One region of the Rhizobium sp. WSM4643 genome, then DNA from elsewhere that is predicted to be linked to it. Evidence: predicted binding sites of a transcription regulator. Region 1 holds the regulator's gene; each other region holds the start of a gene.

Region 1 (7,594 bases):
CACCCAGGTGCTGAGCCGGCTGCCAAGGCTCTATACCCTGATCCGGAAGACAACGGCTGCCATCGTCGCCGCCAGGCCGGACATACTTCTCATTATCGATAGCCCAGACTTCACCCACCGAGTCGCTAAGCGTGTCCGGATCGCACTGCCCGATCTGCCGGTCGTCAATTATGTCTGTCCGAGCGTCTGGGCCTGGAAGGAATATCGCGCCACGCGCATGCTGCCCTATGTCGATCATGTGCTCGCCGTCCTGCCCTTCGAGCCGGCGACGATGCGTGCGCTCGGCGGGCCTGAGACCACCTATGTCGGCCATCGCCTGATCGCTGATCCGGCGCTGCTCGAAGCGCGGCGGCTGCGCGCCGGCAGCGCATCTGTCGGGGAAGCGGGCAAGACCATCCTGATGCTTCCGGGGTCAAGATCCTCCGAAATCGCCAAACTCCTGCCGTTCTTCGAGGATGCGGCCAATGAACTCGTCGCCCGCAACGGCCCGATGCGATTCCTGCTGCCGACCGTGCCGCACAACGAAGCGCTGGTGAAGGGTCTGGTTGCCGGCTGGGCCACGCCGCCGGAGGTGGCGGTCGGGCCGGCGCAGAAATGGAAGGCCTTTGCCGAAGCGGATGCGGCGATGGCAGCCTCCGGCACGGTGATCCTCGAACTCGCCCTTGCCGGCGTGCCGACGGTGTCCGTCTACAAGACGGATTGGATCATCCGCCTGCTCGCCCCGCGCATCAAGGTGTGGACGGGCGCATTGCCGAATATCATCGCCGATTATGCCGTCGTGCCGGAATATCTGAACGAGATCGTTCGCGGCGCCAGCCTGGCGCGCTGGATGGAGCGGCTGTCGGCCGACACGTTCCAACTGAAGGCGATGAACGAGGGTTATGATCTCGTCTGGCAACGCATGCAGACCGAAAAGCCACCCGGCGAGCACGCTGCCGAGATCCTTCTCGACGTCTTGAAAAAGAAAAAACCCGATCGTTTCTGAACTGACCGGGTTTTCTTTTGGGATCCTTTGAAGCGATCAGCGCTTTGAAACCGGGATGTAATCGCGCTTCGGTTCGCCGACATAGAGCTGGCGCGGACGGCCGATGCGCTGTTCCGGATCCTCGATCATCTCGTTCCACTGCGCAATCCAGCCGACGGTGCGGGCGAGCGCGAAGAGCACGGTGAACATGGTCGTGGGGAAGCCCAGCGCCTTCAGCGTGATTCCGGAATAGAAGTCGATGTTCGGATAGAGCTTCTTCTCGATGAAATATTCGTCGGTGAGCGCGATGCGCTCCAACTCCATGGCCACTTCGAGCAATGGATCGTCCTTGATGCCGAGTTCGCCGAGCACTTCATGCGTCGTTTTCTGCATGATCTTGGCGCGCGGATCATAGTTCTTGTAGACACGGTGACCGAAGCCCATCAGGCGGAACGGATCGTTCTTGTCCTTGGCGCGAGCGACATATTCCGGAATGTGGTCGACCGTGCCGATTTCCGTCAGCATGTTGAGCGCTGCTTCGTTGGCGCCGCCGTGGGCGGGGCCCCAGAGGCAGGCGATGCCGGCGGCGATGCAGGCGAACGGGTTGGCGCCCGACGAACCGGCGAGACGGACGGTCGAGGTCGAGGCGTTTTGCTCGTGATCGGCATGCAGGATGAAGATGCGGTCCATGGCGCGGGCAAGCACCGGATTGACCACATATTCCTCGCAAGGCACGGCAAAGCACATGCGCAGGAAGTTCGAGGCATAGTCGAGGTCGTTCTTCGGATAAACGAAGGGCTGGCCGATATGGTACTTGTAGGCCATGGCGGCAAGCGTCGGCATCTTGGCGATCATCCGCAGGCTGGCGACCATGCGCTGGTGCGGATCGGTGATGTCGGTGGAGTCGTGATAGAAGGCCGACAGCGCGCCGACGCAGCCGCACATGACGGCCATCGGATGCGCATCGCGGCGGAAGCCGGTGAAGAAGCGGCTCATCTGCTCGTGCACCATGGTGTGGTGCGTGACGCGATAATCGAAATCCTTCTTCTGCACGGTGGTCGGCAGTTCGCCGTAAAGCAGCAGGTAGCAGACCTCGAGGAAGTCGCCATGCTCGGCGAGCTGCTCGATCGGATAGCCGCGGTGCAACAGGACACCTTCGTCGCCGTCGATGTAAGTGATTTTCGATTCACAGGATGCCGTCGAGGTGAAACCCGGATCGTAGGTGAAGGAAGCCGTATTCTTGTAGAGGGCACCGATATCGATGACGCTCGGGCCGATCGTGCCGCTTTTGACAGCAAGGTCGACAGACTTGTCACCGATTTTTATTGTAGCGCTTTGATCCGTCATGCTGATCCTCCGAAATGGCGGTGGCGCCATAAAAGCGCCATAGGGGTTAAGCGTCCTCACCGATAGCTATATGATCGCGAAGCTAATGCCAAGTTACCGTGACGGCATTTTGTGCATTGCGGTATCACCTTTTAGGCACTGCAGCGATGAGCCGCACGCATATCGGAAGCCGATGATTCAACTCGTCTTTTGGCGCTTGCGATTTTCCCTCGTATTTCAATCGATTATGCTTGCCGGATTTGATCGGAGGTTGCATTCTGGCCGCCTTCGCAGCTGGGCTTGGGCGGCACATGCAGGAGTTGACCACAGTCGAATTGCGGCCGGAAGCAGGCGAAGGCCTCGCTGACTCCGCCGGTTTTTCTCCACCTGTCATGGTGACGCGCCCGACAAGAACGCAGTCGACGAGCCCCTTGCGGCACCGGCTGCCGGCAGCAGCCTCGCAATCGCTGCGTATCGGCATGCGCATGCTGAGCGAAGAGGCGGACCACGGCCGTCTGCTGCTGGTCTCGCCTGTCTTCCTCGGTGCCGGGTCAGCCTTCTGGTTTCTTGCGGCATCGGACTTTCCGCTCGTTGCATCGCTGCTCTGCCTGTTGCTGCTGATCGTCGCCGTTCTCATCGCCAGCCGCAGCCGGGCGGCATTGCGGGCAACCCTGCTGGCGCTTGCACTTGTGGCCTGCGGCATGGCCTCCGCGCAGCTCGAGAGCTGGCGGGCTTCGACCGTGATCCTCGATTCCGCCGTCACGACGACGGTGACCGGCCGTGTGGAACGGCGCGAAGGCGACGGTCGCGGCCGGTGGCGCTACATTCTTGCCGTCACCGGTACGGAGGCGCCGGAAGTGAAGCGGTCGCCCGAACGCATAACCGCGATCACCCGCGGCGCAGACGCGCCCTTCGAGATCGGTGATATCATAACCGGCAGGGCGCGGCTGACGCCGCCGGCAGGTCCAGCACTTCCTGAGCTCAACGACTTCTCCTTCGGTGCCTATTTCGATGGCATCGGCGCGAACGGCTTCTTCTACGGCGCGCCGTCGAAGGTCGACTGGCAGGCAGGTCCGCAGGCGGCAAGATCGACGTGGGAAGCTCTGCTCGAAGGGCTCTACCGGCTGCGCAGCGGCATTGGCGACCGCATAAGGTCGATCTTGCCCGGCGACACCGGCGCTTTCGCCGCTGCTCTGGTGACGGACGAGCGGCGCGCCATCTCGAATGAGACGACGGAAGCGCTGCGCCAGTCCGGCTTGGCTCATATCGTCGCCATCTCCGGCCTCAACATGGCGCTGTCGGCCGGTATCTTCTTCGTTGGGTTCCGGATGTTGCTCAGCCTCTTTCCCGGCGTCGCTGAGGCCTATCCGACGAAGAAGATCGCTGCCGCCGGCGCGCTCATCGCCGTGACCGCCTATTTCCTGATCTCGGGCTTTGGGGTCTCTGCCGAACGCGCCTTCATCATGATGGCCATCATGTTGATTGCCGTCTTCTTCGACCGGCCGTCGATCAGCCTGCGCAATGTCGCGCTCTCCGCGCTCGTCATCATCGCCATTTCGCCGTCCGAGGTCTTGGGTCCGAGCTTCCAGATGTCCTTTGCCGCGACATTGGCGCTGGTCTCGGGCTATCAGCTGTGGAAGGACCGGCGCGTCCGCGAAAACGCCTTCTTCAAGCTGCCGATCATCAGGCCGGTCGTTACGGTTGCGGGTTTCTTCGGCGGCGTCTTCCTGACGTCGCTGATCGGCGGCTTTTCAACCGCGCTGTTTTCGATCGAGCATTTTCATCGCCTGACCGCCTATGGCCTGCCGGCAAACCTCGCGACGATGCCGATCATCTCCTTTATCGTCATGCCGGCCGGGCTGCTGGCGATGCTGCTCATGCCTTTCGGTCTGGATGTTTGGGCCTGGAAGGTCGTCGGATTCGGCCTCGATCTGGTGATCGCGGTCGCAAAGACGGTATCCGGCTGGGGCGGCAATATCGACGTTGGCCGCTTGCCCGGCTGGTATTTCGCGGTCGCCGTGGCAGGCTTTCTTCTGCTGACGCTGCTCCGGACGCGACTGCGCCATTCCGGCACATCGATCATCGCAGTCTCGACGCTCATCCTGTTGCTTCTACCGGTTCCCCGGCCGCCGGATCTGGTGATTTCGGAGGATGGCAATCTCGTCGCGGTCGTCGAGGCGGCAGCAATGGCGTCCAACCGTGAACGACCGCCGGATTTCATCTTCGACCAATGGCAGAGAGCGCTGGTCCTGCCGACGCATGATCCGCCGAAGATGCTGGATGGTCCTGCTATCCCGCCGGAGGGAGAAGACCGCCGCGTCAGGCTTTCCCGCGATCAGCAGAACGAGGCGAGGACCGCGATGCGAGCGGCCGCAGCGGCCGGCGACACAAACCGCTTTTCCTGCGTCAAGAAGGCCTGGTGCGCATCAAGGCTTGGCAATGGCCATGTCGTGGCCGTCATCGACAATGCCGCCTATCTCGGCCCGGCATGCGACGCCGCCGATATCGTCGTGACGTCGGTCCGCCTGCGCTTCAACAGCTGCCGCTCAGGTGCGACGCTCTTCACCGGTGAAACGCTGCGCAGGACCGGTTCCGTCGAGTTGCGTTTCACGGGCGCCGGCCTGGAGGTCGCAACCGCATTCGATGCATTGTCGCGGCCATGGATGCGCCATCGCGCCTATGACTGGCGCAGCAATAGTTTTACCGAGCCCGGTCTAGCCAAGGTCAGTGATAGCGGCGAATAAGACCGACGAGCTTGCCCTGAACCTTGACACGGTCCGGCCCGAAAATCCGGGTCTCGTAAGCCGGGTTGGCGGCTTCGAGCGCGATCGAGGCGCCCTTGCGGCGGAAGCGTTTGAGTGTCGCTTCCTCGTCGTCGACGAGAGCAACGACGATGTCGCCAGGACTTGCGGTGCTGCCGTTGCGGATGATCACGGTGTCACCGTCAAAGATGCCGGCATCGATCATCGAATCGCCCTTGACCTCCAGCGCATAATGTTCACCGGAACCGAGCATGTCGGCCGGAACGACGATGTCGTGGGTGTTGTTCTGGATCGCCGAGATCGGAACACCGGCGGCGATGCGGCCCATGACCGGCACGGAGACTGAGTTGCCGTTGTCGGCGACGGGTTTTGCAGGGGCAGGAGCGGCGACCGGCTGTGGCTTGCCGAGGCTGCCCTCGATGACGCTCGGCGAAAAGCCACGCCGCGGTTGGATGCTGGGGCTGTAGGCCTCCGGAAGCTTGATGACCTCGATCGCGCGGGCCCGGTTCGGTAGGCGGCGAATGAAGCCACGTTCCTCGAGCGCTGTAATCAAGCGATGAATCCCGGACTTCGAAGCGAGGTCCAGGGCATCCTTCATTTCGTCGAAAGATGGCGGAACGCCGGATTCCTTCATGCGCTCATGAATGAAAAGGAGAAGCTCCTGTTGTTTGCGCGTGAGCATCGACGTTGTGACCTCGTGATTGAAACAAATCCAGAACAGACACTATATGTTCCATATGTGTTCCGCAAGTAGCTAAATTTCCGTAAAACTTGGCACCAACTCGTCGAGATTCTTATTTTCATTCGCCGGATTGGACACATGTCTTGCATTGAGGGTGGCGCTGTCGCACATCTCTTGCCGATTTGAGGAGGGATATGATGAACACGCATTCCACCAAACCGTACCCGCTGGATCATGTCGTGCTGCCGGTCGTCGACATCGATCTGGCGCGCGAAAGGCTCGGCAAGCTCGGCTTCACCGTTGCCGCCGATGCGCGCCACCCCTTCGGGACGGAGAATGCCTGCGTCTTCTTTGCCGACAAGACCTATCTGGAGCCGCTCGGGATCGCGAGCGTCGAGGAGAGCGAGGCATCGGCGCGACGAGGCAATGTCTTCACCGCTCGCAACCGGGCTTTCCGCTTCCGTTGCGGCGCGGAGGGGCTTTCGGCGGTGGCCTTCGGCAGCAAGGATGCCGGCATCGATCATCAGGATTTCGTCGGCAACGGGTCGAGCGCCGGGGAGATGCTGCAGTTCACCCGGCCGATGACGATGCCGGACGGCTCCGAGACGATTGCCGGCTTCAAGCTGGCTTTTGCCGGCGACCTGCGCGCGCCTGATCTCTTGCTCTTCACCGTCGAGCGTATCAATCCGCTGCCGGCCGACCGCGCCGCGCTGGAGACGCATGCCAATGGCGTGACCGGCATAACGGAGATCGCGCTTTGCGCGCCGGAACCGGCCGCATTCGCTGCCTTCGTCGGCCTTGCAGCGGCGCAATCGGCAGTCGAGAAAACCGGTTTCGGCGTCAATGTCGCGGCGTCGAATGCGAAAATCGGTCTGATGACGCCAGAAGGGCTGGAGGCCTATTTCGACATCGCCGGCTCATCCGCAGATCGCGGCCTGCGCGGCCGGGCAATCCTCTTTGCTGTTGCCGATCTTGCCGTGACAGAAGCGCATTTGGCTGCTAACGGGGTGACATACACGCGCAAGAACAATCGCATTCTGGTGAAGCCCGCGCCCGGGCAGGGCACGCTCTTCGCCTTCGAGGAAACACGATGAGCACTGATACGAATTCCGACGTCAGGGTCGGCGAAGGCCAAGGCCAGGTCACCTTTTCCAATACCGGCCGCCTGTCGCTGATTGCCGGTCCCTGCCAGATGGAGAGCCGCGACCACGCCTTCATGGTTGCCGGCACGCTGAAGGAGCTTTGCGGAAGGCTCGGCATCGGCCTCGTCTACAAGAGTTCCTTCGACAAGGCGAACCGGACCTCGCTCTCGGCCGAACGCGGTATCGGGATCGAAAAGGGCATGGAGGTCTTTGCCGACCTCAAGAAGGAATTCGGCTTTCCCGTCCTGGCCGACGTTCATACCGCCGAACAATGCGCCGAGGTGGCAAAGATCGTCGACGTCCTGCAGATCCCGGCCTTCCTTTGCCGCCAGACCGACCTTCTTATTGCCGCGGCCAAGACCGGCCGCGTCGTCAACGTCAAGAAGGGCCAGTTCCTCGCTCCCTGGGATATGAAGAACGTCCTGAAGAAGCTCAATGCCAGTGGCAATCCGAACGTGCTGCTGTGCGAGCGCGGCGCCTCTTTCGGTTACAACACGCTGGTTTCCGACATGCGTTCGCTGCCGATCATGGCGGCGATGGGCGCCCCCGTTATCTTCGATGCGACCCATTCCGTGGCGCAGCCGGGCGGGCAGGGCGAATCCTCCGGCGGTCAGCGGGAATTCGTGGAAACGCTGGCGCGCGCAGCGGTGGCTACCGGTATCGCCGGCGTGTTCGTCGAAACCCACCAGGACCCCGACAATGCACCTTCCGACGGCCC
Region 2 (7,594 bases), 1.2 Mb from region 1:
TCGGCGAATAGATGGATCACGGCCTGCGATCGCAAGCCGTGATCCTTTGCATTTGCAGTCCACCTGGAGGTGAGCATGTTTTTTGTGACCCCGGCTTACGCTGAGGAAGCACCGGCGGCAGCGACGGGTACGGATGCGCATGCCGCTCCGGCCGCAGGCGAGGTCCATACCGAGACTGGTGTTGCCGAAGGCGGACACGTCCGCGGCCCGTTCCCGCCTTTCGATTCGACGACCTACGCGTCCCAGCTGCTCTGGCTGGTGATCACATTCGGCGTCTTCTATTTGCTCATGCAAAAGGTCATCGCGCCGCGCATCGGGGCGATCCTCGATCAGCGTCACACGCGCATTTCTCAGGATCTGGAAGAGGCAGGCCGCCTGAAGGCCGAAGCCGACGCCGCCGTCCAGACCTATGAGGGTGAACTGGCCGCTGCCCGCGCCAAATCCAACGCGATCGGCTCCGCCGCACGCGACGCCGCCAAGGCCAAGGCCGAAGGGGAACGCCGCGCTGTCGAGGCAAGCCTGTCGGAAAAGATCAAGGCTGCCGAGCTCCGCATCGGCGAGATCAAGGCCAAGGCCTTCGCTGACGTCGGCACCATTGCCGAGGAAACCGCGGCTGCCGTCGTCGATCAGCTGATCGGCGGCACCGTCGCCAAGGCCGATGTCGCCGCCGCCGTCGCGGCTGCCAAGAAGGAGGCTTGATCGATGGAATTTGCCTTTGATGCGACTTTCTTCGCCTTTGTCGGCCTCGTCCTCTTCCTGGCGCTGGTCGTTTACCTGAAGGTTCCGGGCATGATGGCACGGTCGCTCGACGACCGCGCCGACCAGATTCGCAACGAATTGGCCGAAGCCAAGCGTCTGCGCGAAGAGGCCCAGCACCTGCTCGCCGAATACCAGCGCAAGCGCAAGGAAGCTGAAGCCGAAGCGGCCCACATCGTTGCCGCCGCCGAACGCGAAGCCGAGATGCTGACTGCCGAAGCGAAGAAGAAGACGGAAGAATTCGTCGCCAATCGCACGGCGCTGTCCGAGCAGAAGATCAAGCAGGCCGAGGTCGAGGCGATGAAGGCGGTGCGTTCCGCCGCCGTCGATCTCGCAATCGCGGCCGCCGAAACCGTGCTTGCCAAGCGGGCCGACGTCAAGGTTCAGTCCGAGCTCTTCGGCAATGCCGTCGGCCAGGTCAAGACGCGGCTGAACTAAGCAACTTTGAAAAAGATTGAGAGGAAGGCCGGGCATGTCCCGGCCTCTTCTTTTGCTGGCAAGGCTTGGTCTTTACTCGGCTTGGGGCCGAGGACAATGCGGTACCGTTGAACCGGCATCGCCACCTTCGCCTGGGTCGAATCACGTTTCTCGAGCCGTCTTCGAACCGTTGTAAACAGGGCGAAGGGACATGCCGCAACGTCTCGATTCCCTCTTCTCCCCAGCGGGGAGAAGGTGCCCGTAGGGCGGATGAGGGGGCCGCGAATCCGATTTTTCCTACAATGCCGATGCGCGCTTCCCGCCCGGCTGGCATCGTCTCGACGTGTTCAGGGCGCTGGGACACATGGCGTTGCCGTCGCGGCGGATAGGTAAGTGGGAGCGTGATTGCCGTGCGGCCCCCTCATCCGCCTGCCGGCACCTTCTCCCCGCTGGGGAGGAGAGGACATGTCGCGACCTCTCCGTTCCTCGCGCCCCTTTCACAGAGCATACCGCGGGCTTTTCATTTGCCAGGTCTTCTGTGGGCGATCTATTCGGAAAGCAGTTCATCCGTCTCAGGACCATCTTCGACCTTGCGCAACGGCCTGAAGCTCATCCGGTGCAGCGAGCAGGGGCCGTGTCTCTCGATGCCGGCGCGGTGCTGCGCCGTGCCATAGCCCACATGCGCGGCAAAGCCGTAATCCGGAAATACCTTATGCGCTCGCGCCATCATCCGGTCACGCGTCACCTTGGCGACAATCGAAGCGGCGGCGATCGAGACCGAGCGGGCATCACCCTTGACCACGGCCTGTCCGGGGCAATCGAGGCCGGGCGGCACGTCGAGGCCGTCGGTCAGCACGTAGCTTGCCGGAATGGCGAGGCTGCAGATGGCGCGGCGCATGGCGTCGAGGCTTGCCTTGCGGATATCCGTCTCGTCGATACGCGTCGAACTGGAGGAGGCGATGGAAACGGTCGCAGTTGCCAGAATCTGCACGAACAGTTCCTCGCGCCGTTGCGCCGAAAGCTGCTTGGAATCGTTCAGACCCTCAGGGATGCGCCGGGGATCAAGGATGACGGCAGCAGCCACGACGGGTCCCGCCAGCGGCCCGCGGCCTGCCTCGTCGGCACCGGCGACCGGCCAATGGCCGGCCTTGCGGGCTTTGAGTTCCAGTCGGAAATCCGGCACGAGCGGAACCGTGTCGAAAAGCAGGGGAGAATCGGGTGGCGTGCGAGGTTTCATGCGGCTGAACCTCGCACGCCAACCCGATTGCCCGCAAGTCCCCGGATCAGGGCGGCGGCCGGGGACGCTCCGGCGGATGGTGGCGGTCAGGGCCATCCGCGGGAATTGCGCTCGGGGCTCGAAAACAGGGCGGTTTTGTCGAGCTGCCGATGCGCAAGCTAGAAGCAATTCCAGGAAAAGTGTGCAGCGGTTTTCCGTCCGGAATTGCGTAAAGGTTAGAGGAAATTCCAGGAAAAGTGTGCAGCGGTTTTCCGTCCGGAATGGCGTAAAAGGTTAGAGGAAATTCCAGACAAAGCGCGAAGCGGTTTTGCCGGAATTGCGTGGAAACAAAAGGTTAGAGCAGCGATAGTTGCACGCCGCTGCCGTCTGGCGGCACGAACAGATCGTCGCGTAGCGGCACGCTGCGGCGCGTCAGCTCGAAACGCCGGGCTGCCATTTCAAAGCGCCGGGCGATCTGCCAAGCATAGGGACCGGCGCCTTTCATGCGCTTGCCGAATTCGGCGTCATAATCCTTGCCGCCGCGCATCGAGCGCACCAGCGACATCACATGCCGGTAGCGATCGGGATAATGCTGCAACAGCCAATCGCGAAACAGCGGACTGACCTCGAGCGGCAGTCTGAGGATGACATAACTCGCCTCGGCAGCACCGGCAGCCTTGGCCGATTCGAGGATGCGCTCCAGCTCGTGGTCGTTCAGCGCCGGGATGAGCGGGGCGGCCATCACAGCCGTCTGGATGCCTGCTTCGGCCAGCGTGTGGATCGTCTCCAGGCGCCGCGGCGGCGTGGCGGCACGCGGCTCCATCGTCCGGGCAAGCTTGCGATCCAGCGTGGTCACCGAGATGCCGACACGCACCAGATTCTTGCTTGCCATCTCCTGCAGAATGTCGAGATCACGCAGGATCATCGCCGACTTGGTGACGATCGAAACTGGATGGTTCGCCTTGTTCAACACCTCAAGAATGCCGCGCATGATGCGCCATTCCTTCTCGATCGGCTGATAGGGATCGGTATTGGTGCCGATCGCGATCACCCGCACCTTGTAGCCGGGCTTGGCGAGTTCCCGCTCCAAGAGTTTTGCCGCATCGGGCTTGGCAAACAGCTTCGTCTCGAAATCGAGCCCCGCAGAAAGCCCCATATAGGCGTGTGTCGGCCGGGCGAAACAATAGATGCAGCCGTGCTCGCAGCCGCGATAAGGATTGATCGAGCGGTCGAAGGAAATGTCCGGCGATTCGTTACGGGTGATCGCCGTGCGCGGTTTCTCGACCTGCACTTCCGTCTTGAACGGCGGCAATTCTTCCCACGTCTGCCAGCCGTCGTCGACGGTCTCGCGCTGCTGCGCTTCGAACCGACCTGTCGGGTTCAGTCCCGCGCCGCGCCCACGCCGCCGATCGACCTCGACCCTCAGACCGGAGGAAACGATCATCGCATCGGCAATATCTGCCGTATTGGCAGGCGCGAATGCGGTCTGCCCTGCCAGGGACTGCTCTCTCATCGGATTCTCCCGCGGCGGAAAGCCATCGCTCCCGCTCGTTTTGCTGATTAAATTCCTATCCGCAAAACGAGAACAGTGCAAGAACAAAATGAGGAAAACGGCGCTGGCAAAAATTTGTGCGGCGCATTATAAATAGTCAATGTTGACAGTTGTTCTCGAATGTCAGGATCAGGAATCTGAGCTGGCACAGACTTTATCGGTATTGGTGGCGGGCGCGGTGGAGGGGCTGGTGAGCGATGTGGTCGTGCTCGATCACGGCTCGCGCGACGGCACCTCGCGGGTGGCCGACGCCGCCGGCTGCCGCTTCCATTCGCAATGGGATATCAAGGACATCGTCCGCGCCGCCCGCGGCGAATGGCTGCTTTTCGTCGAGCCGGGTGCAAGACCCCAGGCCGGCTGGATCGATGAGATCGCCGAATATGTGGCGCTGAACAAGCTGCCGGCGCGCTTCACCGCATCCCGCGGTTACCGGCGCCCGTTCTTCCAGCGTGTCGGCCGGACCGTGCCGCCGCTGGAACTCGGCTTTCTCCTGCCGAAGAAGCAGGCGCTCGCCATCGCCAAAAGCGGCATGCGGCTCACCGAATTCGTCAAGGGCCAGAAGCCGCGCCGGCTGGCGAGTGAACTCATTCCCTCCTGGGTCGCCCGCGCTGCGCGCTAGGTGTTGCGGCCTCTCCATCGTTCGCGCAAAAGATGGCGCCCAATAGGATTTCGCGCTATAATTCAAACATGGCGCCGTCGAAGCGCCTCGCTTCGCAACGGAATGGCCATGGAATGCCGGTGAACGGCAGAACAGGTCAGCAAAATCTCCTTTTCTGCCGGGTTCCCGGCGAAAGGAGGTGCGTCATGACACGCGGTAGGGTCTACGGCGTACGCAGTATGGTCTACGGCCTCATAGCCGTCATATCGCCGACAATGGTGATCGCGCATCCGCATTCGGCAGCATCGCAGATGATGCGCAGTTGCGCAGGCCGACCCGAAATCGTCAATTTCTTGGACAAGAACTTCGCCGAAAAGCTCACGGCAGTCGGACTGATCAACCAGAACGCCATTCTCGAGGTCTATGCCGCCGAAAGCGGCACCTGGACACTCATCGTCACGGATGTTCACGGCATAAGCTGCGTCCTGCTGTCGGGTGATAGCTGGGACACGATGCCCGTCCTGCCGGGCATTGCGACATAACGCATGTCGCGCAAAAGTGTGCTGCGGTTTTGCGATAACGACATGCGTAAAAACAACGACCTGAAGCGCAGGGAGCGAATCTGAAAGATTGCGACGCGCTTTAGGCGATGCCGCTGTTGCAGGCAGTCTATTTGGTCGCGCCGCGTTTCAGGTGCTCGTCCAGACGCGGCATGATCTCGACGAAATTGCACGGCACGCTGCGATAGTCGAGCTGTCCTTTCAGAATGCCGTCCCAGGCATCCCGGCAGGCGCCGGGCGAACCCGGCAGCACGAAGATGAAGGTGGCGTTGGCAACACCTGCCGTGGCGCGCGACTGGATCGTCGCCGTGCCGATCTTCTCGTAGGAGATCCGGTGGAATATGGCGGAAAAGCCGTCCATCCGCTTTTCGAACAAAGGTTCCAGCGCCTCGGGCGTCACATCGCGGCCGGTAAAGCCGGTGCCGCCAGTGGTGATGACGACGTCTATATCTTCGTTCTCAGTCCAGGCCTTCACTCGCGCGGCAATCTTTTCGCGATCATCGGGCACAATTCCCCGGTCGACCAGCCTGTGGCCCGCCTCCGTGATCCGCGCCGCCAGCGTGTCGCCTGACTTGTCTGTCTCCGGCGTGCGGGTATCCGAGACAGTCAGAACCGCAATGCCGACCGCGATGAAGGGCCGTTTTTCGTCCAGATCTGCCATCATGGGCCTCCCGAAACGGTTTCCGTCGCCTGGAAATACCAGTCAGGGCGCACGTCGTGAAGAGCTGCCGCCGCATCTTTGGCAGCAGTTATGCTCGCAAATATGCCGAAACAGGTGGCGCCGGAACCGGACATGCGGGTCAAAAGCGCGCCCTTCGCTTGCAGCATCGCCGAGATCTCCGAAATCTCGGGCACGAGTTCGCGCGCCGGCGGCTCCAGGTCGTTGCGGGCAGCAGCAATTACGGCGAGCCAGTCGGCAGTCTGAAGCCGGCTCGGTGCCAGGCGCAGAGCCGGATTGTTTTTCTCCGCCAGCCGGCGGAAGACCTCGGGCGTCGAGACGCCCTTCAGCGGATTGGCGAGCACCATGGCAAAGGCCGGCAGCTCCGGCACAGGTTCGAGCTCTTCGCCGATGCCGCGCGCAATCAGCGGCCGGCTCGCAAGGCACATCGGCACGTCGGCGCCGAGCTTCAGGGCGAGAGCTGCGAGCGCCTCCTCGGGCAATGTCGCGCCCCAGAGCCGCATCAGCCCGCGCAGCGTCGCGGCCGCATCGGCCGAGCCGCCGCCGATGCCGGAGGCAACAGGCAGGTTCTTTTCCAAATGGATGCGGACGGGGAAGGCGAGGGGACCGATCGCCTCGCGCAGGAGGTCGCGCGCCTGCAGCACCAGGTTGGTGCCGCCATCGCCGGCAAGTACCTCGCCGAAACGGCCAGACAGAAAAAATTCGTCGGCCGGCGACCGCGTGAAGCCCAGCCGGTCGCCATGATCTGCGAAGGTCACCAGCATATCGAGCAGATGATAGCCATCCGGCCGCTGGCCCGTCACATGCAGGGCCAGATTGATTTTTGCGCGCGCCTCCTCGGAAACGCTAGAAGCGCCGGTCAGGCCCTCGTCAGGCATGGCCCGTCAGGATTTCTTGTCGACCGGCGGCGGGATGACGGGCGCCGGATCCGGCTGCTTCTTGTCGGCCGCCTTGGCATCGTCGCTGGCGGGAGGCAGGCCGTTGGCGACCTTGTCCTTGATCTTCGGGATCTCGGTAGCTTCGGGCTCGGAGCTGAGCGCCCGGTTCCACTGGTAGACGGCCTCGAGCTTGCGGCCGACGCGCCAGTAGGCGTCGCCGAGATGGTCGTTGATCGTCGCGTCGCCGGCCTTGATCTGGGCGGCGCGCTCCAGCTCGTCGACGGCATCATCGAAGCGGCTGAGGCGGAAATAGGCCCAGCCGAGCGAATCGATGATGTAGCCATCGTCGGGGCGAAGGTCGACGGCCTTCTTGATCATGCCGAGACCTTCGTCGAGGTTGCGGTTCATGTCGATCCAGGAATAGCCGAGATAGTTCAGCACCTGCGGCTGGTCGGGATTGAGCTCCAGCGCCTTGCGGAAGTTCGGCTCCGCCTGGTCCCACTTCTTCAGCCGCTCATAGGCAATGCCGCGCTGGAAGAAGACGCTCCAGTTGGCGCGGCCGGGAATGGGGCCGATCGCTTCGACGGCCTTGTCGTAATTGGCGGCCATTGCCTCGTAGTCCTTGGCGTCGGAGAGCACGCTGCCATAGGCGAGGTAACTGCGGATGTCCTTCGGGTCGGAGGCGATCAGCGCCTGCAGGTGCTTGCGCGCCTCGTCCACCTTGCCGCCCTGGGCAAGGGCAAGACCGAGCTGCAACTCGGAGATGCGCCGCATCGGCGAATTCTCCGGCACCTTCTTGTAGAGCGCGATGGCGCGGTCCATCTGGTTCTGCTTCTCGGCGATGCCGCCGAGCAGCACCAGCGTATCGGCGCTGTTCGGATCGAGCGCATTGGCCGTCTGCAGGTACAGCGAGACGATGTCCTCGGCGCCGTCGCGGT
Region 3 (7,594 bases), 1.6 Mb from region 1:
CGATAAATCTCCGTGACGCCGACAAGCTTGGCGGCGGCAAGCACCGCCGGGTTGACGGCGCCGCCGGTGGCGGGAACGGCGATAACGATGCGATCGACGCCGGCGACCTTGGCCGGTACGGCATTCATCAGCACCGAGCTCGGATAACTCGCGGTGCCGCCCGGAACATAGAGCCCGACCGCTTCGATCGCCGTCCATCGCGAGCCGAGACCGACGCCCATATCGTCCTCGTAGATATCGTCCTTCGGGAGCTGCCGGCGATGATGGGATTCGATGCGCAGTGCGGCGAGCTTCAGCGCCCCCAACACTTCCGAAGGCACCGCCTCGACGGCGGCGTCGATTTCCTCTGATGTGACGCGCATCGGGATTTTGGCGTAATCGATGCCGTCGAATTTCAGCGAATATTCGGCCAACGCGCTGTCGCCGCGAGCTTTGATATCATCGATGATGGCGCGAACGACGATGTTCACATCCTCGGAGACTTCACGCTTCGTCGTCAGAAAGGCGGCAAAATGCTGCTCGAAACCTTCCGATGCCTGATCCAGCCAGATTGCCAAGGCCGATATTCCTTCTCAACTCGAAACTGCGATGTTCAAACTCAAGGCGTCAAGCACTAGCGGTGGCGAGGCTTGGCGACAGCCGCCCAAGCACCGCCGATATCGGCCATCTGGACCTCGATGCATTCGACATCGAGCGCAATCGACGCCGTGCCCGACAGCGCCAGCTCGACCGTACCATCAGGCCCCTCGCCCTTCTTTTCGAAGCGCAGCGCCAGCAGCGACAGCACCTCGTCACGTTTGCCACGATCGATGCCGAGCGAACGGACGGCAAGCACGCGCTTGAAGACCAGGGCAGCGCGGCGGCGCTCGAAACCCCTGCGCTTGCGCTCGGCACCTTCCCAGACGAAACGATTGACGGCAAGCGCGAACTGCGCGTCGCGCGGCGACCAGTCGATGTCGCCGACCTTGAAGACGCTGTCCTGCATATGCGCGGAAATGATCGCAAGATCCTCGTCATCGAGCGCAACAAGTTTCAGGTCGGTCATTCCGTCTCATCCCATTGGCGGCCAAGGCCGAGCACCGCCGGAATGGCGATGCGTCAGACAAGGGAAATAAGGCGCTGCGGCCAATTACGCAACCAGGATAAAGGGCGCCTTAGCACCCTCTCCTCATTCGCTGATGCGCTCGACAATGGCGCCGCAGCGGGTCAGCTTTTCCTCGAGCCGCTCGAAACCGCGGTCGAGGTGATAGACGCGGGAGACGGTGGTTTCGCCCTCGGCGGCAAGGCCGGCGATGACGAGCGAGACTGAGGCGCGCAGATCGGTCGCCATAACAGGCGCGCCGCGCAGGCGTTGGACACCCTCGATCTTCGCCGTCTGGCCGGACAGCGAGATCCTGGCGCCGAGGCGGGCAAGCTCCTGCACATGCATGAAGCGGTTTTCGAAGATGGTCTCGGTGACATGCGAGACGCCGGAAGAACGGGTCATCAGCGCCATGAACTGCGCCTGCAGATCTGTGGGGAAACCCGGGAAAGGATCGGTGACGATATCGACCGGTCTGATGCCGGCGCCGTTGCGCTTGATGCGCATGCCGTTGTTGGTCGACGAGATTTCCGCACCGGCGCGGCGCAGCGTTTCCAGCGCGGTTTCGAGCAACGCCATGTCGGTATTTTCGAGCACGACGTCGCCGCCGGCCATGGCGACGGCCATGGCATAGGTGCCGGTCTCGATGCGATCCGGCAGAACGCGATGGCGAGCGCCGGAGAGCGAGGTGACACCTTCGATGGTGATCGTCGCCGTGCCGGCGCCGGTAATTTTGGCGCCCATGGCGTTCAGGCAGTTGGCGAGATCGACGACCTCAGGCTCGCGGGCGGCATTGCCGATGACAGTCGTGCCGCGGGCAAGCGTTGCCGCCATCATCACCACATGGGTGGCACCGACGGAGACCTTCGGGAAGGTGTAGCGTGCGCCGATCAGGCCGCCGGCAGGCGCCTTGGCGTTGATATAACCGGCATCGATCTCCATGGTCGCGCCGAGCGCCGTCAGGCCCTCGATGAAGAGATCGACGGGGCGCGTGCCGATGGCACAGCCGCCCGGCAGCGAAACGCGGCAATGGCCTTCGCGCGCCAAGAGCGGCCCGATGACCCAGAAGGAGGCGCGCATCTTCGAGACCAGTTCATAGGATGCGGTGGTATCGACGATGGTGCGGCAGGTGAAATGGATCGTGCGCGCATAGGAGTCTTCCTGGCGCTCGCGCCGCCCGTTGACGGCGACGTCGACGCCGTGGTTGCCGAGGATGCGCATCAGCAGCTCGACATCGGCCAGGTGCGGCACGTTTTCGAGCGTCAGCGTGTCGCTGGTCAGAAGCGAGGCGATCATCAGCGGCAGTGCAGCATTCTTGGCGCCGGAAATCGGAATGATGCCATTCAGCTCATTACCGCCGACGATTCTGATACGATCCATGTGCGCTTACGGGCAGCGCCCGCCTTTCCTGAAAGTTCTGCCTTGAAATAAGGAGTGAGGTGTTTAGGGGATTTATCGACACGCTTCAATTCGCGACGGACGGAACATTACGATTCGTCCATTTTTGCGGCGGGCAGTCCATTTGTTTCGTCGGCTTGGCCGGAACGGCGGGCGCGGACCTGCTGTTTGCGTCTCCCCAGATTTTCCCTGAGCTTTTCGGCGGCGCGTTCACGGCGCAGTTTCGCCTGTGCCTCGATCGCCTCTTTACGGCTCTTCTGGCCGGTTTCGGTCTTGTCGTTCATGTGAGCAGAATTAGCTGAATTCGCGCCAATCCAAAAGTCCCTTGCATCTCTATCCACGCGAAGTTTGATTTTGCGGCTTGCGCTTGTCGTCAAGCTGTGGCAATAGCCGCCCCGTTCCCGCAATTGAGCCGCTCGGCTCCGCGGTCTGGTCCTGCTGCCGTAGCTCAGTGGTAGAGCACACCCTTGGTAAGGGTGAGGTCGGTGGTTCAATCCCACTCGGCAGCACCAGTTTTCCAGCAGGTAATCCACATTGTTTCGTCTGCGCTCGTCGAAGCTCAATGACAAGTGGGAAGCAGTAGGCTCCGATGAGCACAATCGGGAATTTCGGTTACGTCGAGATAATAAGGCATGGACAGCGACAACTCCCACCGTTCAAGCAGATCGACAGTTACCTTCGGAACTCCGTCAGATATACCTTCCACATACCATTGCTCTAACGACTCTGCTAACAGCAAACTTGCGCGAAAGGCAGCTATGTCTATCGCACACACAATGCGGCAGATGGCACGGTCCATATATTTCCGCTGCATTCTCGGAACAAACTCAGTAGAAATACGCGTCAGGAAAGCCTCTTCGGCTGATATCGCTGCACCGTGCGCGAGAGCCGGCATAGATAGCGCCGAGCAGAGAAAAGCAGCCTGGATCAATTTTCGATCTAAAACCATGTCGGAGCCCCCTCAGCTTGCCGAACATGGTAGCGACGGCAGCGCGCCGGCGCTATACAACTTATTTGCGACCGATAAAAATTCCTCTTGGCCTGCGTGCGCACGCAACCTCACCCGCAGGCAGACATTTCGTCTCATCAGCAATCAACGATTCACTATTGTTGACCGCAAAAATCACGCTAGAGTAACTATCGCAAAGTCTCCCCGGAGGAACTGGGAGATGCTGCACTTCGTTTCTGTCGAAAATCGTGGAGGAGTGTCGATGGCAACTGAAAGATGGAACAGCCCGGTCAAGGTTGGTTTCGAAGGTGCCGATGCGCGAACGGTCAATGGGCCGTTCGATGCGCTGAAGTGCCTGGCGGATCTCTGGCCGAGTATGCGCGGGCTTCGTTATATCAAGGCTCGTAGTGCCTGCCGGGCGGCGCTCGATGGGCGCAAGAGCGTGGAAGAGGCAAGAGCCGAGTTTCTGGCGGCCGCCGAAGAGGCGAAGCTGAAGCTGCATTAGCAGTTCGGCAAGGAATTTCGGGGCGATTTTCGCCTTCTGGCGCGCGAGCGTGCCGGAACGGGACAATGCTTTAATTTTAGCTTAACCCTGCAACAAGTGCGTGCCGGATTTCGGCGCAAAGGGCGTTGCGCCCGGTACAGCTGCATCAATAGAAGACGACCAGCCATCATGATGATGGTTAGAGGCTCGTCACCTCTGCGGAAACGCAGGCGAGCCTCGTCTGAGCACAGCGGACGCCTCAGCAGTCCGCGCCGCCCTCACTCTCCACTTCGATATAACCGACACCGATGATCGTGCCATCCGATGCGCGGATGAAGGAAGGCAAATACTGAGGCTCTGCCGGCGTGCAGGCGATGGCCCCGGTATATTCGTTGAGGGCGATCTGGTCCTTCGGCAAAGCGGAATAATTTGTGCCGGTTTCCAGCGAGGCGTAGGCGGAGCTGGCAAAGACACTGCCTGAAATCAAGGTGATTGCCCAAAGGCGAAGAAGCAACGACATGAGGGTCTCCAGCGTTTAGATCCGGCATTTCAACACGCTGGAGAGCACTTGGTTCCCTTCATGCATCGCAAGGACAGGTGAGCAGAGAGCCGGGGCACCCATCTTGCGATTTCAGCGTCGCAGCAGACGGCTGCGCACATAGCCTCGGCCGACGACGCTCTCGGCAATCTCGATCGCCCGCTCGACATCACCCCGCCGGCGTATGAAACCTTCCAGGATTACATATGAGCCCGATATGTCGACGATGATTTCCGCCACTTCGATATCGTCGACTGCATGAAGGGCGCTCTCCACCGAGGCGCGTGTCGCCGCGTCGCTGTGATCCTGACGGCCGGATTCCTCATGGTTCGTGAATGCTGCAAAGCCGAGCACAGTGGCCTCTCCTGATGTCAGTTGATATCCGTTAACGCCTCGGCAAAGCATTTCGTTGCGGTGCGCTGGGCTATTTCCCGTGGACCCTGGCATGGACGATCCTTGGCGAAAGGCGCCGCGGCTTCCATATCTGGCTGCAGTCGAATGAGGGATGATGACGATGAAAGCGCTTCTGCCCGCCTTGCTTGCCGGGGCATTGCTTGCCGGTTGCTCTTCGGCCGATAGGCCGGCGCTGGAACCCATTCCGGGCAGCATCACCTATGGCGGCCAGCCGCGAACGAAGCTCACCAAATCGCCGGTCGGCAGCGTCGTCTACAACCAGTTTTACAACGGAACGGGCCAGCGCGTTGAGGAAACCTATATCCTTCAGCCCGACCGCAGCCTGAAGCTGGTACGGCGCGAGATCGGTCCGGATTTCCCCGACTGAGATGTTGCTTGCGCGCCAGATCGCTTGACAGGGACGGCAATCGCGAACATTCAAGGAACATCTAATCTTTCCCCAGTGATTCTGCGGGAGCCCGACCGGACGGCTGGATGTATCTCGAAAAGCTCAATCCGCAGCAGCGCATGGCCGTCGAGCACGGTACGCTCATCGACGGCAGCCATATTGCCGGGCCGCTGCTGGTCATTGCCGGCGCCGGTTCCGGCAAGACGAATACATTGGCGCATCGGGTCGCCCATCTCATCGTCAAGGGGGCCGATCCCCGCCGCATCCTGCTGATGACCTTCTCGCGTCGGGCAGCCGCCGAGATGGCGCGGCGTGTCGAGCGCATCTGCCGCGATGTGCTTGGTGCAAATGCGGGCGTCATGGCGGATGCGCTTTCCTGGTCAGGCACCTTCCACGGCATCGGCGCGCGGCTGCTGCGCGATTATAGCCAGCAGATCGGCCTCGATCCCGATTTCACCATCCACGACCGCGAAGACAGCGCCGATCTGATCAACCTGATCCGGCACGACCTCGGCTTCTCGAAGACGGAAAGCCGCTTTCCCACAAAGGGCACCTGCCTTGCCATCTATTCCAGGGCGGTGAATTCGGAAACCACGCTCGACCTCGTGCTACGGGACGTCTTTCCCTGGTGCGCGGCGTGGGAGAAACAGCTGCGCGAACTTTTCGCCTGTTATGTTGAGGCCAAGCAGAGCCAGAACGTGCTCGATTACGACGATCTGCTGCTCTACTGGGCGCAGATGGTCGGCGAGACTGTCATTGCCGAGGATATCGGCAGCCGCTTCGACCATGTGCTGGTCGACGAATATCAGGATACCAACCGGTTGCAGGCCTCGATCCTGCTGGCGCTGAAGCCCCAAGGCCAGGGGCTGACCGTCGTCGGCGACGATGCGCAGTCGATCTACTCCTTCCGCGCGGCGACGGTGCGCAATATCCTCGATTTTCCCGCCGCCTTCAGCCCGGCGGCCAATATCGTCACGCTCGATCGCAATTACCGCTCGACGCAGCCGATCCTCGCCGCCGCCAACGCCGTTATCGATCTCGCCTCGGAGCGCTTTACCAAGAACCTCTGGACCGAGCGGCAATCGTCCGAGCGGCCGCGCCTGGTCACGGTGCGCGACGAGGCCGAGCAGGCGCGCTACATCACCGACATGGTGCTCGACAATCGCGAGGATGGCCTCACGCTCAAGCAGCAAGCCGTGCTCTTCCGCGCCTCGCATCACAGCGGGCCGCTGGAGGTCGAGTTGACCCGGCGCAACATTCCGTTCGTCAAGTTCGGCGGGCTGAAGTTTCTCGACAGCGCGCATGTGAAGGACATGCTGGCCGCCCTTCGCTTCGCGCAGAACCCGCGCGATCGGGTGGCGGGCTTCCGGCTGATGCAGATCCTGCCGGGCGTCGGGCCGTCGACGGCGCAGAAGACGCTCGACCTGATGGCCGAGGATGCCAGTCCGATTTCTGCTCTTGCTGCCATGCCGGCGCCGCCGCGCTCGGGCGAGGACTGGACAATGTTCGTTTCGATGCTGCAGGAGCTGAAGACCGGCAAGGCCGGCTGGCCGGCGGAAATCGGCCTGGCGCGGCAATGGTACGCGCCGCATCTCGAACGGCTGCACGAGGACGCAGCGACCCGGCAGGCCGATCTGCTGCAGCTCGAGCAGATCGCTAGCGGTTATGCCTCGCGCGAGCGTTTCCTGACCGAACTCACCCTCGATCCGCCGGATGCGACCAGCGACCAGGCGGGCGTGCCGCTTCTCGACGAGGACTACCTCATCCTTTCCACAATCCATTCCGCCAAGGGCCAGGAATGGACGAGGGTGTTCATGCTGAACGTCGTCGACGGCTGCATACCGAGCGATCTCGCCGTCGGAACAACCGCCGAAATCGAAGAGGAACGCCGGCTGCTCTATGTCGCTATGACACGCGCCCGGGATGGTCTCGACCTCGTCGTGCCGCAACGCTTCTTCACCTATGGGCAGAACTCGCAGGGCGACCGGCACGTCTATGCCTCTCGCAGCCGCTTCATTCCCGCGACCCTGCTGCAGTTCTTCGAAGCCTGCAGCTGGCCGCAGGGAAAATCGGAGGCCGCTCAAGCGCAGGCGCGGCAGGTGCGCATCGATGTCGGCGCCCGCATGCGCGGCATGTGGCGATAACTGACTAGCGTTCAGAGTGAAAGCGGCGGCTCGGCCGGTTTCAGGAATTCCTCGACCCTTGCTGACTCCACAGCCTCGACTGACGCCGGCGACCATTGCGGGTTGCGGTCCTTGTCGATGACGGCGGCGCGGATGCCCTCGAAGAAATCCGGATTATCGAGCATCTGCAGACAGGCGCCGAGCTCACGGCCGAGGCAT
Region 4 (7,594 bases), 1.8 Mb from region 1:
GGCACGCTCGGCAATGTCGTCGGTCATCGCAAAGATCTGTTCCGCCTGTTCGTCGAGCAGCAGATGATAGTCGCGAAAATGCGGGCCGGACATGTGCCAATGGAAATTCTTGGTCTTCACATAAAGCGTAAAGACATCGGCGAGCAGTGCGGTCAGCGCCGCCGAAATATCGGTAATGGCGTTGGTCGACAGGCTGGACGGCGTCTTGAGTGGCGAAAGTCTGCGGGTTTCGGCCGGCGTATGGGACATTTAATCTCTCCTTGGTAATGAAAATCTCCAGCGCCACCGGCCGGGAAAACCGCGGCGGGCCGCGCTGATCGCGCATTTGCAGAGAGAGAAATAGCAAGGCCTGGTCGCTTTCCAAGTAGATCATGGTCCAGCAGACCTATTCCTTATGGTTATGGACCGATCAGCGCCAATGCATTGATGAGGAAGCAGCGCTTGCCTATAGATGGGCGGTTGAACCCTGAGGGTTAAGAAGATGAGCCTCACCGTCCTGATCACCTATGCCGGAGCGCTGTTCATCGCCGCGGCCATTCCGGGACCCGGGATTACCGCGATCGTTGCGCGTGCGCTCGGCTCGAATTTCCGCGAGACCTTCTTCATGGGTCTCGGCCTGGTGCTCGGCGACATGACCTATCTGACGGCAGTCATTCTCGGCCTGGCCTTCGTAGCGCAGACCTTCACCGAGGTTTTCATCGTCATCAAGATCGCCGGCGCCCTTTATCTCGGCTACATTGCCTGGAAACTCTGGACAGCGGGGCTGCTGCCGCAGGATATCGCGGCACGCAAATCCACCAATATCGGCCTATCCTTCCTCTCCGGCCTGCTGGTGACGCTCGGCAATCCGAAGACGATGCTCTTCTATGTCGCCCTGGTGCCGACGCTGATCGATATCGGCAATATCGGCCTGCGAGATTATGCGATCCTGCTCGCCGTCACCTTCGTGGTGCTGATCGTCGTGCTCGTGCCCTATATGCTGCTTGCCTCGCGGGCCCGCACGATGCTGAAACAGCCGCGCGCCCTGCAGGCGCTGAACCGGGTAGCCGCCGGCATCCTCGCTGGCACGGCCGCCTTTATCGCCACGCGGGCGGCCTGAAATAAACATTCGGCAAGAAACGGTTTTCAAAGGTTTTTTTCTCTCCTGATCGCTCCTCCAGGTCGAACGCGGTCTGGCCTAGACGGGCCTTTGACCCTATTCTCCCCTCGATTTCAGGAGCAGGATTTCAAAGGGAGAGCACCCATGTCGCACAAGCCCGGCCGCGGCCGCATCTATTCTTCGATCACCGAGACCATCGGCGACACGCCGCTCGTGCGCTTCGACAAGCTGGCGCGGGAAAAAGGCGTCGTCGCGAACCTGATCGGCAAGCTCGAATTCTTCAACCCGATCGCATCTGTGAAGGACCGTATCGGCGTGGCGATGATCGAGGGCCTCGAAGCCCAGGGCAAGATCACCCCCGGCAAGACGGTGCTGATCGAGCCGACCTCCGGCAACACCGGCATCGCGCTCGCCTTTGCCGCCGCCGCCAAGGGTTATCGGCTGATCCTCACCATGCCGGAGACGATGTCCGTCGAGCGCCGCAAGATGCTGGCGCTGCTCGGCGCCGAGCTGGTGCTGACCGAGGGACCGAAGGGCATGAAGGGCGCCATCGCCAAGGCCGAGGAACTGGCGTCGTCGCTTCCCGATGCCGTCATCCCGCAGCAGTTCGAAAACCCGGCCAATCCCGAGATCCACCGCAAGACGACGGCCGAGGAAATCTGGAATGATACCGACGGCACGGTCGATATCGTCGTCTCCGGCATCGGCACCGGCGGTACGATCACCGGCGTCGGACAGGTGCTGAAGAGCCGCAAGCCCGAGATCAAGATCATCGCCGTCGAGCCGGCCGATTCGCCGATCCTCTCCGGCGGCAATCCCGGCCCGCACAAAATCCAGGGCATCGGCGCCGGCTTCGCGCCAAAGATCCTCGATACCGGCATCTATGACGAGGTCGTCACCGTGACCAATGACGAAGCCTTCGAACAGGCGCGCCTCGTCGCCCGGCTCGAAGGCGTACCGGTCGGCATCTCCTCGGGTGCGGCGCTGACGGCGGCCATCAAGGTCGGTGTCCGTCCCGAGAACGCCGGCAAGAACATCGTCATCATTATCCCCTCTTTCGCCGAGCGTTATCTTTCGACGGCGCTGTTCGAGGGGCTTGGGAGCTGAATAGCGAATAGCGAATAGCGAATAGCGAATAGCGAATAGCGAATAGCGAATAGGGTGCGAAACGGTTTGCCATTCAGGCAAGCCAATTAGCTAACTATTCCCTATTCGTACTCCTATTCGCTTCTATCCTCACGCCGCCGCCGTCAATCTCTCCCCAGCAATCCGGTAGGAAATCGCTTCGGCGAGATGGATGCGGCCGACGGTCGGTTTGCCGTCGAGATCGGCCAGCGTGCGGGCGACCTTCAGGACACGGTGGTAGCCGCGGGCGGAGAATTTCATCTTCTCGGCGGCGTCGCGCAGCAGCTGCAGGCCGCTGGCATCGGGCTCGGCCAGTTTCTCGATCATCGCAGTCGAGCAGCGGGCATTGGTGCCGATGCCTTTTGCGCCGGCGCTTTCGAAGCGCTCCTGCTGGATCTCGCGGGCGCGGGCGACGCGGCGGGCGACGTCGGCGCTGGTTTCGGCGGCCATCGGCCGGATGAGATCGGCGGCGGAGACGGCCGGCACGTCGATGCGGATATCGATGCGGTCCATCAGCGGGCCGGAGATGCGGGCCTGGTAATCGCTCATGCAGCGCGGGCCGCGGGCGCAGCTATGGCCGGGCTCGCCGGCCATGCCGCAGCGGCAGGGGTTCATTGCCGCGATCAGCTGGAATTTCGCCGGATAGGAGACGCGGTGGTTGGCGCGGGCAATGACACATTCGCCGCCTTCGAGCGGCTGGCGCAACGCATCCAGCGCCTGCGGCGTGAATTCGGGAAACTCATCGAGAAAGAGCACGCCGTGATGGGCAAGCGAGGCTTCGCCCGGGCGGGCGCGTATCCCGCCGCCGACGAGGGCTGCCATGGTGGCGGAATGATGCGGCGTGCGGAAGGGCCTTCGATCGGAAAGCTTGCCGCCGGAGAGCTGGCCGGCGATCGAATGGACCATCGACACCTCCAGCAGCTCGGCGGCCGAAAGTGGCGGCAGGATCGACGGCAGCCTGGCCGCCAGCATCGACTTGCCGGAGCCCGGAGGACCGACCATCAAAAGATTATGACCGCCGGCAGCAGCGACTTCGAGCGCCCGCTTGGCGCTTTCCTGGCCTTTGATCTCGGCAAGATCCGGCAGGTTTGCGGCATTGGCGCGGATCGACGCTTCCGGCCTGGACAGGACCTGCGTGCCGCGGAAATGATTGGCAAGGGCAATCAGGCTGCGCGGGGCGAGGATATCGACCTCGGCGCCTGCCCAGGCGGCTTCGGCGCCGCTTTCGGCCGGGCAGATCAGCCCCTTGCCGAGCGCATTGGCGCCGATCGCCGCCGGCAGCGCGCCTGATATGGCGGCGATCGTTCCGTCGAGGTTGAGCTCGCCGACGACGACAAAATCCGACAGCGCATCGGCGGGAATGGCGCCGAGCGCCGCCATCAGGGCAAGCGCGATCGGCAGGTCGAAATGCGAGCCTTCCTTCGGCAGGTCGGCCGGCGCCAGATTGACGGTCACGCGTTTGGCCGGCAGCGCCAGGCCGGAGGCGTGGAGGGCCGCCTGCACGCGCTCGCGGCTTTCGGCAACCGCCTTGTCGGGCAGACCGACGATCTGCATGCCGACCTTGCCGGGCGCGACCATGACCTGAACCTCGACCGGCACACCTTCGATGCCCTGAAATGCCACCGTACTGACACGCGCGACCATATGCCCATCCCCTTGCCGCAAATTCTACGATACCGCCCGCCGACCCTTGAAGCGCGTCGCATCGATGCGATGCGCTTCAGGTCTTTATTTGATGCATGTCGTGGCCCCAAAACCGTTTCGCACTTTTGGGCGACAGGCATTAAGGCCAGCGGTTGCAATCTGGCATGGACGCCGGAATAAAACAAGAACAATCAAAGAACGTAGTCAGGCATTCGTTGTGACCTTGGTTGCGCTCGGCCGCGGGACCAGAACGGTCATGGGCAGCAGGCTCAGCCGCGCTTGCGCTCGATCGCGTCCCAAAGCAGGCTCGCGATATCGGCGCCGCCGAATTTCTTCACCTCGCGGATGCCGGTGGGCGAGGTCACGTTGATCTCGGTCATATAGTCGCCGATCACATCGATGCCGACGAGTAGGAAGCCGCGTTCCCTCAGCGCCGGGCCGATGCGGTTGCAGATTTCCTGTTCGCGCGGCGTCAGCTCGGTCGCCTCGGCGCGGCCGCCAACATGCATGTTGGAGCGGCTGTCATGCTCGGCCGGCACGCGGTTGATGGCGCCGGCGAATTCGCCGTCGACCAGGATGATGCGTTTGTCGCCCTTGCGCACGTCAGGCAAATATTGCTGGGCGATGAAGGGCTCGCGGAAAAGCTGGCCGAACATTTCGAGCAGCGAAGAGAGGTTGCGATCGTCGCGGGTCGAATGGAAGACGCCGGCGCCGCCATTGCCGTAGAGCGGCTTCAGGATGATATCGCCCATCTCGTCGCGGAAGCGGCGGATCTCGTCGGCATCCTTGGTGATCAGCGTCTTCGGCATCAGGTCGGAGAATTCGGTGACGAAGATTTTTTCCGGCGAGTTGCGCACCCAGGCCGGATCGTTGACGACGAGCGTCTTTGGATGGATGCGCTCGAGCAGATGCGTCGAGGTGATATAGGCCATGTCGAAGGGCGGGTCCTGGCGCAGCAGCACGACATCCATAGTCGAGAGATCGACACGCTCCGGCGCGCCAAGTTCAAAGTGATCGCCCTTGACGTCGCGCAGCACCATCGGCTCGACGCTGGCATAAAGCTTGCCGTCGCGAAAACTCAGGCGCTCGGGGGTGTAATGGAAGAGCCTGTAGCCGCGCGCTTGGGCTTCCAGGCTCATGGCGAAGGTGGAATCACCTGCGATATTGATGCCGGCGACATGGTCCATCTGGACCGCTACATTGGTGATCTTGGCCATTTCCATCCCTCGCTGAATGCCGGACAGATGTAGGTCGGCCAGATATCAAACGCAACGGGCAATCAAGGGCTTCCGGTCGCGGTTTTCAGGCAGCGATGCCCTGGTTGCCGTTGTTGCGCAACATGTTGCGGAGGCGGTAGGCGATCGCCAAGGGCTTCGGGAAGGGCTTGCGCAGGAAGGCGACCTTGCGGACGTAATTGTCGACCCGCCAACTTGCCCAGGTTCCGCCGGCGAAAAAGGCGACGTCGCCGGCGCAGAGCGTTCGTTCGGTGCCGTCCTCGGCGGTGATATGGACCTCGCCTTCGAGGATCATCACCGTCTCGTCCCAGCCGAAATACCAGCGGAATTCGCCCGCCGTGCAATCCCAGATCGCCGTTAGTGACGCCTCGTCATGGCCGCGCGAATGTTCGGCGGTGCGGGCCTGCGGATTGCCGCTGACGATCCAGTCCGGATTGATTGGCGTGGATTTCAGCGGCAGTAGATCGCTCGCATGTGCGACGAAAGACTTGCCGGCCGGCTTCGCCACGGCATACGGCACGGAGCGCGCGGCCGTGGCGACCGCACTTGCAAGCATCAGCTTCCAGGCCATGAAACAACCCCCAATTGTTATCCCTACCGAGGGGGTAGCAGAGAGTCGTAAGAACCTGGTTCACGCGGAAACTAAAAGTTTAACGATCCGGAACTCCAACGGGTCGAAAGGAGGTCAGAAGGCATCAATAAAGTGCCGCGGCAATCGGCCGGGCATAATCGCCACAATGTCGTAACGCTGGGAAAGGCGGGCTTGATCTGCCTGGCGGGCGAGCCAGAGATCGCTTGCCGCCCGGATCCGCTTTTGCGCGGCGATAGAGACGGCATCGACCGCCGCCGCCTCGCCATGGCGGGCCTTGACCTCGACGAAGACGGCGAGATCGCCCTTACGGGCGATGATGTCGATCTCGCCGAGCCGGGTGCGGTGGCGCAGAGCCAGGATGCGGTAGCCCTTCAGCATCAGGAAGACGGCCGCGACATATTCCGACATGCGGCCCCGGCGCAGCGCCTTCCTTCTGATGGCGGTGAGATCACTATCGCCCATCAGCGTTCTTGATCTCCAGCAGGCGCTGGTAGAGCACCTTGCGCGGCAGGCCGGTGAGGCGGGCCGCCTCGGTCGCAGCAGCTGCCGTCGGCATCGATTTCGACAGGTCGGCCAGCATGGCTTCGACATCGGCCGCATCGGTCTCGACCGGCTCCGGCGGACCGATCACGAGGACGATCTCGCCCTTGACGTTTTCCACCTGCTGATAATGCGCCGCAAGGTCGGCAAGCGTGCCGCGGCGGAACTCCTCATAGGTCTTGGTCAGCTCGCGGCAGATAGAGGCGGGCCGGGCGGCGCCCAGCACATCGGCGGCGGCGAGAAGCGTTGCGCCGATGCGATGCGGCGATTCAAAGAAGATCAGCGTCGCGGGTACTGCTGCAAGTTCACCGAGGCGGTCGCGGCGGGCCTTGTCCTTGGCCGGCAGGAAACCGGCGAAAAGAAAGGCATCGTTCGGCAGGCCGGAGCCGACAAGGGCTGCGAGCGGGGCCGACGCCCCGGGAATGGGGATGACGCGGTAACCTGCCGTTATCGCCTGCTGCGCCAGCCGATAACCGGGATCGGAGACCAGCGGCGTGCCGGCATCGGAAACCAGCGCCACCGAGCGGCCGGCTTCGAGCGCCTGCAGCAGCCTTGGGCCAGCCTCATCGGCATTGTGCTCGTGATAGGCGAAGGGACGGTTCTGGATGCCGTAGCGGTCGAGCAGCACGCGGGTGACGCGCGTATCCTCACAGGCAAGCACGTCGGCGCCGGCCAGCGTTTCCAGCGCCCGCAGGGTGATGTCGCCGAGATTGCCGATGGGGGTGGCGACGAGATAGAGCGCCGGCTCCAGCGGCCGTGCCGGCACCGCCATATTGTGCAGGCGGAAGCTTCGCCGGCTGGCGGCGTCCGCTGTGGTTTCCTCAGTCATGCCATTTGCTTTCGTCCAGCCGGCGCGTCGTCGGCATCGAACCCTTATGGGCGAGCCGCACCGCTTCGGCAAGGGTTCGGATTTCTGTGAGCATCGCTCTGGAAAACCGCAAATGCAGGGGCGCCGGCGTCCATGCCTCTTGCAAAGCAATGCTGAAGTCTGCCATTTTGCCCGTCCACTCCCCCGGCTTCAGGCCGGGACAGCATTCTTCGGGTGCTCGACGCGCCCGGACAGTCACGGTCGAAAGCGGTAGCATCCCATGCGTATTACTATTGAGCGGTCAAACCTGTTGAAATCGCTGAACCACGTCCACCGCGTGGTCGAACGTCGCAACACGATCCCGATCCTGTCCAACGTATTGCTCAAGGCCGACGGCCAGAAGCTCGACATGAAGGCGACCGACCTCGACCTCGAAATCACCGAGGCGACCCCGGCAAGCGTCGAGCAGCCCGGCGCCACCACCGTTCCCGCCCATCTTCTCTACGATATCGTGCGCAAGCTCTCCGACGGCTCGGAAGTGCTGCTTGCCA

Evidence for each region. Region 1 encodes LexA, which represses DNA repair genes until DNA is damaged. Its sites were predicted from a motif close to TGTTCNNNNTGTGTTCNG; they were not measured.
Region 2: a site for LexA is predicted at 3,971-3,988, ahead of N1937_RS02810 (PA0069 family radical SAM protein). Genes of this name have one in related genera too.
Region 3: a site for LexA is predicted at 5,274-5,291, ahead of N1937_RS01235 (ATP-dependent helicase). Genes of this name have one in related genera too.
Region 4: a site for LexA is predicted at 4,041-4,058, ahead of N1937_RS23705 (YifB family Mg chelatase-like AAA ATPase). Genes of this name have one in related genera too.

The regions. Positions count from the first base shown of each region.
Region 1 covers NZ_CP104040.1:1,805,271-1,812,864, forward strand. The annotation lists gene lpxB (lipid-A-disaccharide synthase) at 1-985, shown strand, start outside; gene gltA (citrate synthase) at 1,022-2,311, opposite strand; gene N1937_RS09220 (ComEC/Rec2 family competence protein) at 2,602-5,034, shown strand; gene lexA (transcriptional repressor LexA) at 5,015-5,734, opposite strand; gene N1937_RS09230 (VOC family protein) at 5,932-6,828, shown strand; gene kdsA (3-deoxy-8-phosphooctulonate synthase) at 6,825-7,594, shown strand, end outside.
Region 2 covers NZ_CP104040.1:570,254-577,847, forward strand. The annotation lists gene N1937_RS02795 (F0F1 ATP synthase subunit B) at 76-699, shown strand; gene N1937_RS02800 (F0F1 ATP synthase subunit B) at 703-1,194, shown strand; gene N1937_RS02805 (ribonuclease HII) at 1,721-2,410, opposite strand; gene N1937_RS02810 (PA0069 family radical SAM protein) at 2,745-3,902, opposite strand; gene N1937_RS02815 (glycosyltransferase family 2 protein) at 4,042-4,560, shown strand; gene N1937_RS02820 (hypothetical protein) at 4,746-5,081, shown strand; gene moaB (molybdenum cofactor biosynthesis protein B) at 5,209-5,760, opposite strand; gene N1937_RS02830 (4-(cytidine 5'-diphospho)-2-C-methyl-D-erythritol kinase) at 5,760-6,656, opposite strand; gene N1937_RS02835 (tetratricopeptide repeat protein) at 6,663-7,594, opposite strand, start outside.
Region 3 covers NZ_CP104040.1:252,345-259,938, reverse strand. The annotation lists gene hisD (histidinol dehydrogenase) at 1-557, opposite strand, end outside; gene N1937_RS01280 (DUF2948 family protein) at 614-1,045, opposite strand; gene murA (UDP-N-acetylglucosamine 1-carboxyvinyltransferase) at 1,169-2,461, opposite strand; gene N1937_RS01270 (hypothetical protein) at 2,569-2,763, opposite strand; tRNA gene N1937_RS01265 (tRNA-Thr) at 2,917-2,991, shown strand; gene N1937_RS01255 (DUF982 domain-containing protein) at 3,691-3,933, shown strand; gene N1937_RS01250 (hypothetical protein) at 4,172-4,432, opposite strand; gene N1937_RS01245 (BON domain-containing protein) at 4,544-4,804, opposite strand; gene N1937_RS01240 (hypothetical protein) at 4,965-5,231, shown strand; gene N1937_RS01235 (ATP-dependent helicase) at 5,339-7,396, shown strand; gene N1937_RS01230 (enoyl-CoA hydratase/isomerase family protein) at 7,408-7,594, opposite strand, start outside.
Region 4 covers NZ_CP104040.1:4,814,373-4,821,966, reverse strand. The annotation lists gene N1937_RS23720 (Dps family protein) at 1-249, opposite strand, end outside; gene N1937_RS23715 (LysE family translocator) at 482-1,099, shown strand; gene cysK (cysteine synthase A) at 1,244-2,206, shown strand; gene N1937_RS23705 (YifB family Mg chelatase-like AAA ATPase) at 2,336-3,868, opposite strand; gene gshB (glutathione synthase) at 4,138-5,085, opposite strand; gene N1937_RS23695 (cupin domain-containing protein) at 5,171-5,674, opposite strand; gene N1937_RS23690 (YraN family protein) at 5,789-6,157, opposite strand; gene rsmI (16S rRNA (cytidine(1402)-2'-O)-methyltransferase) at 6,147-7,064, opposite strand; gene dnaN (DNA polymerase III subunit beta) at 7,324-7,594, shown strand, end outside.